Regions from separate parts of the Streptococcus periodonticum genome, predicted to be linked through region 1. Evidence: predicted binding sites of a transcription regulator. Region 1 holds the regulator's gene; the other holds the start of a gene.

Evidence for each region. The regulator CtsR, encoded in region 1, represses protease genes until heat stress. The targets are predictions, from matches to a motif close to TTGGTCAAAAAAGGTCAAANA.
Region 2: the regulator CtsR is predicted to act here: its motif matches at 2,982-3,002, upstream of EHW89_RS06640 (ATP-dependent Clp protease ATP-binding subunit).

What each region holds. Positions count from the first base shown of each region.
Region 1 covers NZ_CP034543.1:1,691,144-1,697,055, reverse strand. Annotated here, with positions in the region: gene EHW89_RS08270 (Cna B-type domain-containing protein) at 1-1,790, shown strand, start outside; gene EHW89_RS08265 (hypothetical protein) at 2,036-2,386, opposite strand; gene EHW89_RS08260 (CtsR family transcriptional regulator) at 2,646-3,107, shown strand; gene EHW89_RS08255 (ATP-dependent Clp protease ATP-binding subunit) at 3,111-5,540, shown strand; gene EHW89_RS08250 (GNAT family N-acetyltransferase) at 5,583-5,912, shown strand, end outside.
Region 2 covers NZ_CP034543.1:1,362,669-1,368,580, forward strand. Annotated here, with positions in the region: gene feoB (ferrous iron transport protein B) at 1-1,936, opposite strand, end outside; gene EHW89_RS06630 (FeoA family protein) at 1,933-2,409, opposite strand; gene EHW89_RS06635 (DUF1797 family protein) at 2,575-2,805, opposite strand; gene EHW89_RS06640 (ATP-dependent Clp protease ATP-binding subunit) at 3,044-5,323, shown strand; gene EHW89_RS06645 (GyrI-like domain-containing protein) at 5,367-5,912, opposite strand, start outside.

The DNA.
Region 1 (5,912 bases):
CTGTTAAACTCTTGGCAGACGGTCAAGATACAGATAAAACTCTTGAGCTATCAGAAGCCAATGGCTGGGCAGGTAACTTCACGGATTTAGATGCAGATAAAGGCGGAGCTCCGATTGATTACAAAGTAGTTGAAGTGAGTTCAGTAGCTGGTTATACAACTGAAATCAGCGGAGATGCTAAAACAGGCTTTACTATTACCAATAAATACACACCAGAAACAATTGATATTAAAGCAACGAAGAACTGGGATGACGCTAATAACCAAGATGGTAAACGTCCGAAATATATTACGGTTAATCTCTTGGCAGATGGTGAAAAAGTAGCTTCCAAAGAAGTGAAAGCGGCAGCTGACGGAACGTGGTCTACAGTATTTACTAAACTTCCTAAATTCAAAGCAGGCAAGGTTATTAAATATAGCCTGACCGAAGAAGTAGTTTCTGAATATACTAGCGAAATCAATGATTTCAATATTACCAACAAATACACACCAAAAATGATTGATTATCAAGTGACGAAAACTTGGAATGATAACAACAACCAAGACGGCAAACGTCCAGATCATATCACGGTTCATTTGATGAAGACAGTTGGCGGTGTGACCACTGAAGTTGAGAAATATGATATCAAAGTCGCTGAAGCAGACCCAGCGAATGGCAATGTTTGGAAACATACCTTTACTAATCTTCCAAAATACGAAGCAGGTCAAGAAATTGTCTATTCTGTCAAGGAAGATGCTGTAGCAGGATATGAAACATCTATCAAGGGTCAAGAAATCACAAACACCCATGAACCAGAAACAATCGTTATTTCTGGTAAGAAAGTCTGGGAAGATGCTAACAACCAAGATGGCAAACGAACAGCTACAGTGAAGGTCCAAATTCTGAAAGGCAAAGAAATCGTTGATGAAATTGAAACTTCAGAAGAAAAAGGTTGGGCCTTTGAGTCAAAACCATTACCGAAGTATGAGAATGGTCAAGAAATCAAATATGATGTCAAAGAAGTTGCCGTAGAATCTTACGAAAAGCCAATAGTTGAAAAATCTCAAGATGGCAAATACACAATTACCAACAAGCGTACACCAGAAAAGGTAAACTTAACGGGTCAAAAGACTTGGAATGACGCCAATAACCAAGATAATATTCGTCCTACTGAAATCAAAGTACGTTTATTGGCAGATGGCAAAGATACTGGCAAAATGGCGACAGCGAGTGCAGCAACTGGATGGAAATACAGCTTTGAAGGTTTGGATCGTTACAAGGATGGCAAAGAAATTGTTTACTCTGTTAAGGAAGTAAAAGTGCCAGAAGGCTATACATCTGAACCAAATGGTATGAATCTGACTAATAACCACATTCCAGCTACTACTTCAGTCAGCGGTCAAAAGACTTGGGAAGACGAAAATGATAAAGATGGTCTTCGTCCAAAAGAGATTCAAGTGAAATTGCTTGCAAATGGTAAAGATACAGGCAAAGTAGCAACAGTAAGTGAAGCAACTGGTTGGAAGTATAGCTTTGAAAAACTTGCCAAATATGAAGCAGGTAAGGAAATCACTTATACGGTGGAAGAAGTTTCGGTACCAGAAGGTTACACAGCGAAGGTAGATGGTATGAATATCACGAATCGTCATACACCAGAGAAGCCACAAATTCCACAAACCCCACCAAGTACACCAGAGAAGTCGAAGAAGAAAATTCTCCCTTCAACAGGTAGTCAAAATTCATTCTTTGCATTACTTGCAGGTCTGTTCACCTTAAGTGGAGCTGCTTACTTGTTAAAGAAGAAGGCGTAATTCTATCATCAGATAGATCGAGTAAAGTCCACTAGATAAATCTAGTGGACTTTTAAGGGTTCTTTGTCAATTGAAGTAGGTGACGGTATTGAAAAAGCTGCCAATGATTTTGAATCAGAAGTAGCTGCAACTATGGCTGCTGCTCTTGGACAAAACTAAGGCAATCAATAGTTAGTGTTTAAATCATAAATAAAAAGGTTAGAGAGCTGATATAACTCTCTAGCCTTTTCTAATAGTGTCTGCGATTATTTTACAATTTTTTTCGTGAATCCCTTGTGAGAAATCACAGAGTCTACAAAGATTAAAACGATTAAAGAAATTAGTAGATAGGTAATTTCGGAGTAGGTGAAAGCAATTCGATAAGTTTGTGTAAAAAGAATAGCAAAAATACTGGTAACAACGATGGCTAAATCAATTGTCCATTTTGTTTTGGGTTTTATTGAAGACGGTTCAAATAAAAACGGGGCAAATAAACAAGCGACTAATGTGGCGACTTGAACATCTACATAGTCAGCAGAAATAATTGTAAAAAAGAATAAAGTTGAAACCAACCAAACCAGTACATGACGTGTATATTTGAACCAATCCATTTTCATTCATTTGGCCTCCTTTTATTATTATCGTCAAATTTTCATCTATATTATAACGCTTTAAAATTAAAAGGCAAGCGTTTACACTCGAATTATTCCTATTCTATAAGCTTTTTCACTTGCTTGAATAATCAGACTTTTCAGTTTTTCATTTAGGTCTTTTTCTTTCAAAAATAAGAGATTTTCGGTATAATATTAGTCAAAGATAGTCAATGTCAGTTGCTCATTTATGGAGCAAAAGAAAGAACTGGAAGAAAGGGTTGTCATGAGCCATAAGAATACGTCAGACAGTATTGAGGAATATATCAAAGCGCTTTTAGCTCAAGCTGGGATTGCAGAGTTGAAGCGCAGTGAAATTGCGGATGTTTTTCAGGTTGTTCCAAGTCAGATAAATTATGTTATCAAGACACGTTTTACGGAAAGTCGTGGCTATGTTGTTGAAAGCAAGCGTGGTGGAGGCGGCTACATTCGGATTGGTCGGATTGAGTTTTCCAATCATCATGAGCTGCTTTGTGATTTGCTGCATAGCGTTGGCGAGCAGATTAGTCAACAGGTCTTTACAGATATCATTCAGCTATTGTTTGATGAAAAAATCATGACGGAAAGAGAAGGGAATCTTCTTTTAGCGACGACAACAGACAGGGTATTGGGAGTAAATGCTGCACAGATTCGTGCGCGGATGTTAAAGAAAATTTTACAACAAGTTGATAGAAAAGGGAAAAATTAATATATGAAATATTCAAAAGCTTTGACAGAAAGTATTGAGTCGGCGCAGCTGCTAGCAAGCCATTTTGAAACAGATTATTTAGAGTCTTGGCATTTGTTGATTGCCATGGCGAATAATCCTTATAGTGTTGCGGGTTCTGTTTTAAATGATTATCCGCTTGAAATTGATGATTTTGAGAAAGCAGCCTTTCATATCACAGGAAAGATTTATCAACAAGAAGGAAGCTTTACCATTTGGCCATTTTCTCATCGTATGAAAGTGTTGTTTTTAACAGCTGAGCGAATTGCAGAGGCTGTGCATGCTAAGAATCTTGGGACAGAGCATGTGTTGTTAGCTATGCTATTTGACCGAGGAAGTTTGGCGGCACGTCTCCTTGAATTTACAGGATTTAGCTATGAGGATAAAGAAGGCGTTTTGCGCATGACTGATCTTCGGAAAAACTTAGAGCATAAGGCTAGCTGGGGTAAAGAAGATATAAAGGCTATTCGCCATTTAAATAAAAATACTGCTGCAGCGAAACAAACGATGGCCAATATGATGGGGATGCCTCCTTCTACCAGTGGCGGACTAGAAGATTATACCCGTGATTTAACCGAAATGGCTCGTGCTGGTCTTTTAGAACCGGTTGTCGGACGTGATAAAGAGATTTCTCGTATGCTTCAGATTTTAAGTCGCAAGACGAAAAATAATCCAGTGTTGGTTGGAGATGCAGGAGTTGGGAAAACAGCACTGGCCCTTGGTTTGGCGCAGCGTGTGGCTGCTGGTCAGGTTCCAAATGAGCTTGCAAAGATGAGAGTTCTGGAGCTGGATTTGATGAATGTGGTAGCTGGGACTCGTTTTCGCGGTGATTTTGAAGAGCGGATGAACAATATTATCAATGATATTGAAGCAGACGGGCATGTGATTCTCTTTATTGATGAGCTTCATACTATTATGGGTTCTGGCAGTGGGATTGATTCGACATTAGATGCAGCGAACATTCTCAAGCCAGCTTTGGCTAGAGGAACACTTAGAACGGTCGGCGCAACGACACAAGAAGAGTACCAGAAATATATTGAAAAAGATGCGGCTCTTTCACGGCGATTTGCCAAGGTTACTATTGAAGAGCCTACGGTAGCTGATAGTATTGCGATTTTACAGGGGCTCAAGAAAAGCTATGAAGAACACCACAAGGTGGTGATTACAGATTCAGCGATTGAGACGGCTGTTAAGTATGCTCATCGTTATCTAACAAGCAAACATCTTCCTGACTCGGCGATTGATTTGCTAGATGAAGCTGCTGCAACGGTACAAAATAAAGGTCCGCAAAATCATGTAAAAGCAGAATTGAGTGCAGCAGACGAGGCTTTAATGGCAGGCGATTGGAAAAAGGTTGGCACTTTGTTGGAGAAAGAAAGCCAGCCAATTGTCTACAAACTAAAGGTTAAAGATGAGGATATTTTGGTAACACTCAGCGGTTTATCGGGAATTCCTGTGCAAAAGTTAACGCAAACAGATGCGAAGAAATACCTCCATTTAGAAAAGGAGTTGCACAAACGGGTCATTGGGCAAAATGAAGCAATTTCTGCTATCAGTCGAGCGATTCGGCGCAATCAATCCGGCATCCGCACCAGCAAACGTCCCATCGGTTCCTTTATGTTCTTGGGTCCAACCGGGGTCGGAAAGACCGAACTGGCTAAGGCTTTGGCGGAAGTTCTCTTTGATGATGAAACAGCACTCATTCGTTTTGATATGAGTGAATACATGGAAAAATTTGCTGCCAGTCGCCTTAATGGAGCGCCTCCAGGTTATGTTGGTTATGAAGAAGGGGGCGAATTGACTGAAAAAGTTCGCAATCGTCCTTACTCTGTTCTCCTCTTTGACGAGGTGGAAAAAGCTCACCCTGATATTTTCAATGTGCTTCTCCAAGTCTTAGATGACGGGGTGCTGACCGACAGTAAGGGACGCAAGGTGGATTTTTCCAATACCATTATCATTATGACCAGCAATCTTGGTGCGACAAGTTTGCGGGATGATAAGACGGTTGGTTTTGGAGCGCGTGATGCCCGCTTTGATCATGAAAGCATGGAAAAACGGATGATGGAAGAGCTCAAGAAAAGTTATCGTCCGGAATTTATCAACCGGATTGATGAAAAGGTTGTTTTCCATAGTCTGACTAGCGAAGATATGCAGGAAGTGGTAAAAATTATGGTGAAACCACTCATTGTCAGTCTTGCTGAAAAAGGAATTGAGCTTAAATTCCAACCTAGTGCTTTGAAACTTCTGGCTAAAGAAGGTTATGACCCTGAAATGGGAGCAAGGCCATTGCGTCGAATTCTACAAACTCGGGTGGAAGACCATTTATCCGAATTACTTTTAGCAGGTGAGCTAAAAACGGGACAAAGCTTGAAAGTCGGTGTCAAAGCTGGGCAGCTGAAGTTTGAAGTGCTATGAGTTTTTCCTTGAAACGTTCAGGGATAGATAAGGACTTAAAAGATGAACATTCGTGAAATGATAGAAGCGGATTATGATCAGGTTTATCAACTGTGGTCGTCGTGTGCAGGCATGGGATTGAATGATTTAGATGATTCAAAAGAGGGAATTGCTCGGTTTTTGCAGAGAAATCCTCAAACTTGTCTGGTGGCAGTAGAAAATCAAACGATTATCGGAGTGATTTTAGTTGGTTCGGACGGACGAAGAGCCTATATCTACCATACAGCTGTTCATCCGAACTATCGCAGGAGAGGGATTGCAAGACAGATGGTTGAGATAGTTTTAACCGTCCTAGATGATTTAAAAATTCATAAGGTTGCCTTGGTTGTTTTC
Region 2 (5,912 bases), 330 kb from region 1:
CAATCCACGTCCATTTAGCATTTCCCATTTCCCGATGAATAGCACCAATCGCTGCAAAACAAGGAGCGCAGAGTAGATTAAAGACAAGGAATGAGTAAGCGGAAAGTGCCGTATAATGCTGTTGGAGATTGGTCCACAACTCTTTGGTGGTCTCTGTCGCGTCTGTCACTTTATACAAGATTCCAAAAGTAGAAATCACCGTTTCCTTAGCCAACAATCCCGTAATAGCCGCAACCGTTGCTCGCCAATTGCCAAAGCCAAGAGGGCTAAAGATCCAAGCTAGCCCCTTTCCTAATGCCGCTAAGATACTATCTTCCGTCTCAACCGCCTGCAAGCCAAAGTTATAGGAACTAGCAAACCAAATGAATATATTGGTCACAAAGATAATCGTTCCAGCACGCCTAATGAAGCTCAAAGCCTTTTGACCAGCATAGCGCAAAACCGTTTTGACTTGTGGCAGGTGGTAACTCGGCAACTCCATGATAAAGGGCGCTACTGCTCCACCGAGACTCGCTGTCTTTTTCAAAGCAATCCCTGATAAGACAATCGCTCCCATTCCGACAAAATAAGCACTTGGTGCAATCCAAGGATTGCCGGGGAAGAAAGCTCCCGCAATCAAGGAAATAATCGGCAACTTGGCAGAACAAGGCATAAAGGTTGTTGTCATAATGGTAATTCTACGGTCACGTTCATTTTCAATGGTTCTACTCGCCATGACACCAGGAACGCCACACCCCGTCGAAATCAACATGGGGATAAAGGATTTTCCAGATAAACCAAACCGCCGAAAGATTCGATCCATCACAAAGGCAATCCGGCTCATATAGCCGATGTCTTCCAAGAAGCCCAAGCAGATAAACAAGACAAAAATCTGAGGCACAAAGCCTAGCACAGCTCCGCAGCCTGCGATAATCCCATCAATGATTAAAGATTGAAGCCAGTCAGCTACAGCTAATTGCTCTAGCAATGATTTAACACCATTTGGAATCCATTCTCCAAAGAGAACATCGTTTGTCCAATCCGTTCCCATCGTTCCAATCGTTTGAATAGAGAGGAAATACACCAACCACATAACAAGCGCAAAGATTGGTAAAGCTAAATAACGATTGGTCACAATACGGTCAATCTTATCTGACAAACTTAATTTAGTAACATCGGCTTGCAGCGCCATTTTGACTGCTGACTCAATAAACTCATAGCGCGCATTAACAACAATGGTCTCTGCGTCTTCAGTGTAGATTTCCTCCGTAATCCTAATCGCATCTTCAATCTCTGTTTTTTGAAAATCAGACAATACCAGCTGTTCAGATAATTCTTTATCGCGTTCAAAAAGCTTAATGGCATAAAACCGAGCCTGTTTTTGAGGCACTGCATTTCCTAAAATGCGGATAATTTCTGACAAGGCCGCTTCAAAATGACTGTCGTAAACAGGATAGAGCGTTTCATCCGTGCGCTCCATTTCTCGTAAGACCTTCTGCATGACTTGGTCAATCCCAGTCTTTTTCAAAGCACTGGTCGCAACGACTGGCACACCTAGTTGATAACTTAATTTAGTCGTATCAATCCATTTTCCTTGTTTTTCAACGACATCGCTCATATTTAAAGCCAGCACAACCGGAATCCCCGTCTCAATCAATTGCAAGCTCAAGTATAGATTTCGTTCCAAATTGGTTGCGTCAACTACATCCAAAATCCCGTCTGCATTACCGCTTAAAAGATAATTTCTACTAATCACTTCTTCAGAAGTATAAGGCGACAACGAGTAAATTCCCGGTAGATCTTGAATAATAATATCTTTATTTTTACGAAACAGACCACTTTTCTTCTCGACAGTGACACCAGGCCAATTTCCCACATGCTGGCTACTACCGGTTAGAATGTTAAATAAACTGGTCTTTCCACTATTCGGATTTCCCGCAAGCGCTAATTCTTTCATCCTTTTGCTCCCTTTTCGCTTTTCACAACACTAACCAGACTCGCTTCTAACTTTCTCAACGTCAAATCGTAACCTCTCAACTTAATTTCTAATGGATCACCTAATGGTGCGACTTTCTGCAACTGAACTTTTGTGTTTTTCGTCAAACCCATATCCATCAGCCTCCGTTTTAAAGCACCATCCGCATGAATTGCTTCAATGTATGCCACATCTCCAACAATTAACTCAGATAAAGGAAGAGCTGAGCAGTTGCTATCTTTCAGAACAACATCCAGCTTTTTCAAAATAGAATTATCCAAGGCAATCCTCGCAGCTCGAACTAAGAGAATGGCTGTATCATTTGTTTTTGAAATGATTTGAATAAAACTTCCTATCTTAATCCCTAAATCTGCTAAATGACGGACGCTCGCTTCCTCTAAATCAATTCCGACAATTTCATATTCTGTTACTAATTTCATTTGAGATAAATCCATACTCTCTCCTTTTCTGTTTGTCAAGAAATATGCTTACTATCATTATTAGTATACCACTTTTTTCTAAGAATTTCTGACAATTCTAAGGTAGATAGGCAAAAATTATTGCAAATTAAATACCCCCTAAGCAGGTGCCTAGAGGATATCTTATTAGAGACTAGCAAATTAATACAACAATTCATAAATTTCCATAGCAATCAAATCAATGCTGTCAAATGTGTAAGTTTCACGCGCTGCTACATCACGAAGAGTGAATACTGAGCCATTTTCTTCGTCATAGCTATAAGCTACTTCTGCTACAACAACTCCGTCACGCTCAAAATTGCGTTTCAAATTGCCGCCATCTTTTGTCATAGCATCTAAACGATTGATAATTCTTACTAAATGTGATTCCATTTTCCTTCTCCTATTCATTTATACGTTACTATTTTACCACAAATGAAAGATGAAATACCAGTAAAAGCCCTGTTTTTGATAAATTTAACACAAAATAAAACGCTTCAGTACAAAAATCTGTCTTTTAACACTTTATTCTTGCAATGTTTTAGAATACTGCTATAATAAAACTAAGAAATTTGACTATTATTGACCAATTGGTATTATTCAAACAAATTTTAAAAGAAAGAGGTAGCACATGCTTTGTCAAAATTGTAAAATAAATGAATCTACCATTCATCTTTACACGAATGTGAATGGAAAACAACACCAAGTTGACCTCTGTCAAAATTGTTATCAAATCATGAAAACAGACCCAAACAATGCCTTATTTCGTGGAATGACCAATATGAATAATCAAAACAATTTAGACCCTTTTGATGATTTCTTTAACAATCTAGGGAATTTTCAAAATCATCAAGAACCGCAGACCCCTCCGACTCAATCTGGAGGTGGTTACGGCAATGGAGGTTACGGTTCCAATCAAGGTGGGGGTGCACGCCAGCAAACTCCGCAACAGCCAAAAGGACTCCTAGAAGAATTTGGTATCAATGTAACCGAATTTGCTCGGCGCGGTGAAATTGACCCCGTGATCGGTCGTGATGAGGAAATCGTCCGCGTCATTGAAATTCTCAACCGTCGAACAAAGAACAATCCAGTCCTCATAGGAGAGCCCGGTGTCGGTAAAACAGCTGTTGTAGAAGGCTTGGCACAGAAGATTGTGGACGGTGATGTTCCACATAAACTTCAAGGAAAAGAAGTCATCCGTTTAGATGTCGTTAGTTTGGTTCAAGGGACTGGAATCCGTGGTCAATTTGAAGAGCGAATGCAAAAACTCATGAACGAAATTCGCTCTCGACAAGATGTTATATTATTCATTGATGAAATTCACGAAATTGTTGGAGCTGGTTCTGCTGGCGATGGAAATATGGATGCTGGAAATATCCTAAAACCAGCACTTGCTCGCGGTGAACTCCAATTAGTCGGTGCCACAACTCTCAATGAATACCGGATTATCGAAAAAGATGCTGCACTGGAACGCCGTATGCAGCCTGTAAAAGTTGATGAACCAACAGTTGAAGAAACGATCACTATCCTCAAAGGTATTCAAAAGAAATACGAAGACTATCACCACGTCAAATACACAGACGATGCCATTGAAGCGGCAGCTGTCTTGTCCAATCGTTATATCCAAGATCGCTTCTTGCCTGATAAGGCCATTGACTTGCTAGACGAAGCAGGCTCTAAGATGAATCTGACACTTAACTTTGTCGATCCAAAAGTCATTGATCAACGATTGGTAGAAGCTGAAAACCTCAAGGCACAAGCTACTCGTGATGAGGATTTTGAAAAAGCTGCTTATTTCCGTGACCAAATTGCTAAATACAAAGAAATGCAGCAAAATAAAATGGTAAACCAAGACACGCCTATCATTAGTGAAAAAACCATTGAACATATCATTGAGCAAAAAACAAATATCCCAGTTGGTGACTTAAAAGAAAAGGAACAATCGCAACTGATTAGTCTAGCCGATGATTTGAAAGCTCATGTCATTGGCCAAGATGATGCTGTTGATAAAATTGCGAAGGCCATTCGCCGTAATCGAGTTGGACTAGGTACACCAGACCGACCAATTGGTTCTTTCCTTTTTGTTGGGCCAACCGGTGTCGGCAAAACAGAACTTTCTAAACAACTAGCGATTGAGCTCTTTGGTTCAGCTGACAGCATGATTCGTTTTGATATGAGTGAGTATATGGAAAAACATAGCGTAGCAAAACTCGTCGGAGCGCCTCCAGGTTACGTTGGCTACGAAGAAGCTGGACAATTAACAGAACGTGTACGTCGTAATCCTTATTCTCTCATTTTACTTGATGAAATAGAAAAAGCTCACCCAGATGTTATGCACATGTTCCTGCAAGTTCTTGACGATGGACGTCTGACAGACGGACAAGGGCGCACAGTTAGCTTTAAAGATACAATTATCATCATGACTTCAAACGCCGGTACTGGCAAAGTTGAAGCAAATGTTGGTTTTGGAGCAACACGCGAAGGACGGACTAACTCTGTTCTCGGTGAATTAGGCAACTTCTTCAGTCCAGAATTTATGAACCGCTTTGACGGTATCATCGAATTCCAATCTCTAAGCAAAGAAAATCTCCTAAAAATCGTAGATTTGATGCTCGAAGATGTAAATAATCGCTTAGCTGTAAATGATATTCACCTAGATGTGACAGATAAAGTCAAGGAAAAATTAGTTGACTTGGGTTACGATCCGAAAATGGGAGCTCGTCCTCTGCGTCGGACAATCCAAGATCACATCGAAGACGCCATTACTGACTACTACCTTGAACACCCAAGTGAAAAAGAACTCAAGGCTGTCATGACAAGCAACGGTAAAATTGTCATCAAATCGGCTAAAAAAGCTGAAAATGAAGCCGACAAAGAAATCCAAAAACCAGCAGATAACAATGCTAATTAAACATGAAAGTCACTCCTTAGAAGTCTAGGGAGTGACTTTTTAGTTACTGAACACTATATCTCAAAATTATCTTTAGTTTCTCTGGAGCGGTGCGATTTTTATTGTTCAAATAAATTTCACGATGATATGCTGTGCAGCGTTTTAACCCATTTTCTTGACAGAAAGCATCCATTTTCGCGAAGGTTTGTGGTTCATCGTCAAATGGTCCTACATGAAGCATGGCAACGCTGCTTCCTTCGCTTATTCGTTCAAAGCGAATCTCATTATAAAACGGATTTGGCTTTTTCACTTTTACTTTTTCGAGAGCTGTTTCAACTATTTCATTTGTAATAAACTCTGGCTGAGCAATCATAATCGTATAAACCAAGTCGTCTTTTACCAAAGTCTCTGCTTCTGTTTGCTGCCAACTCCCTTCCAAAGGGTAAACGGTAAAATCAGTAAATTCCTGATGATGAGCAGTTTTTTTATACTCCATTTTAATCGCATAAGCGAGGGAATAAAGAGCAGAAACCCTTTCTGAAAAGTCAGCTTTATTTGGATTTCCTTGACCATTTAACATGATAAATGACTGCACAGGGTGTTCAATGAC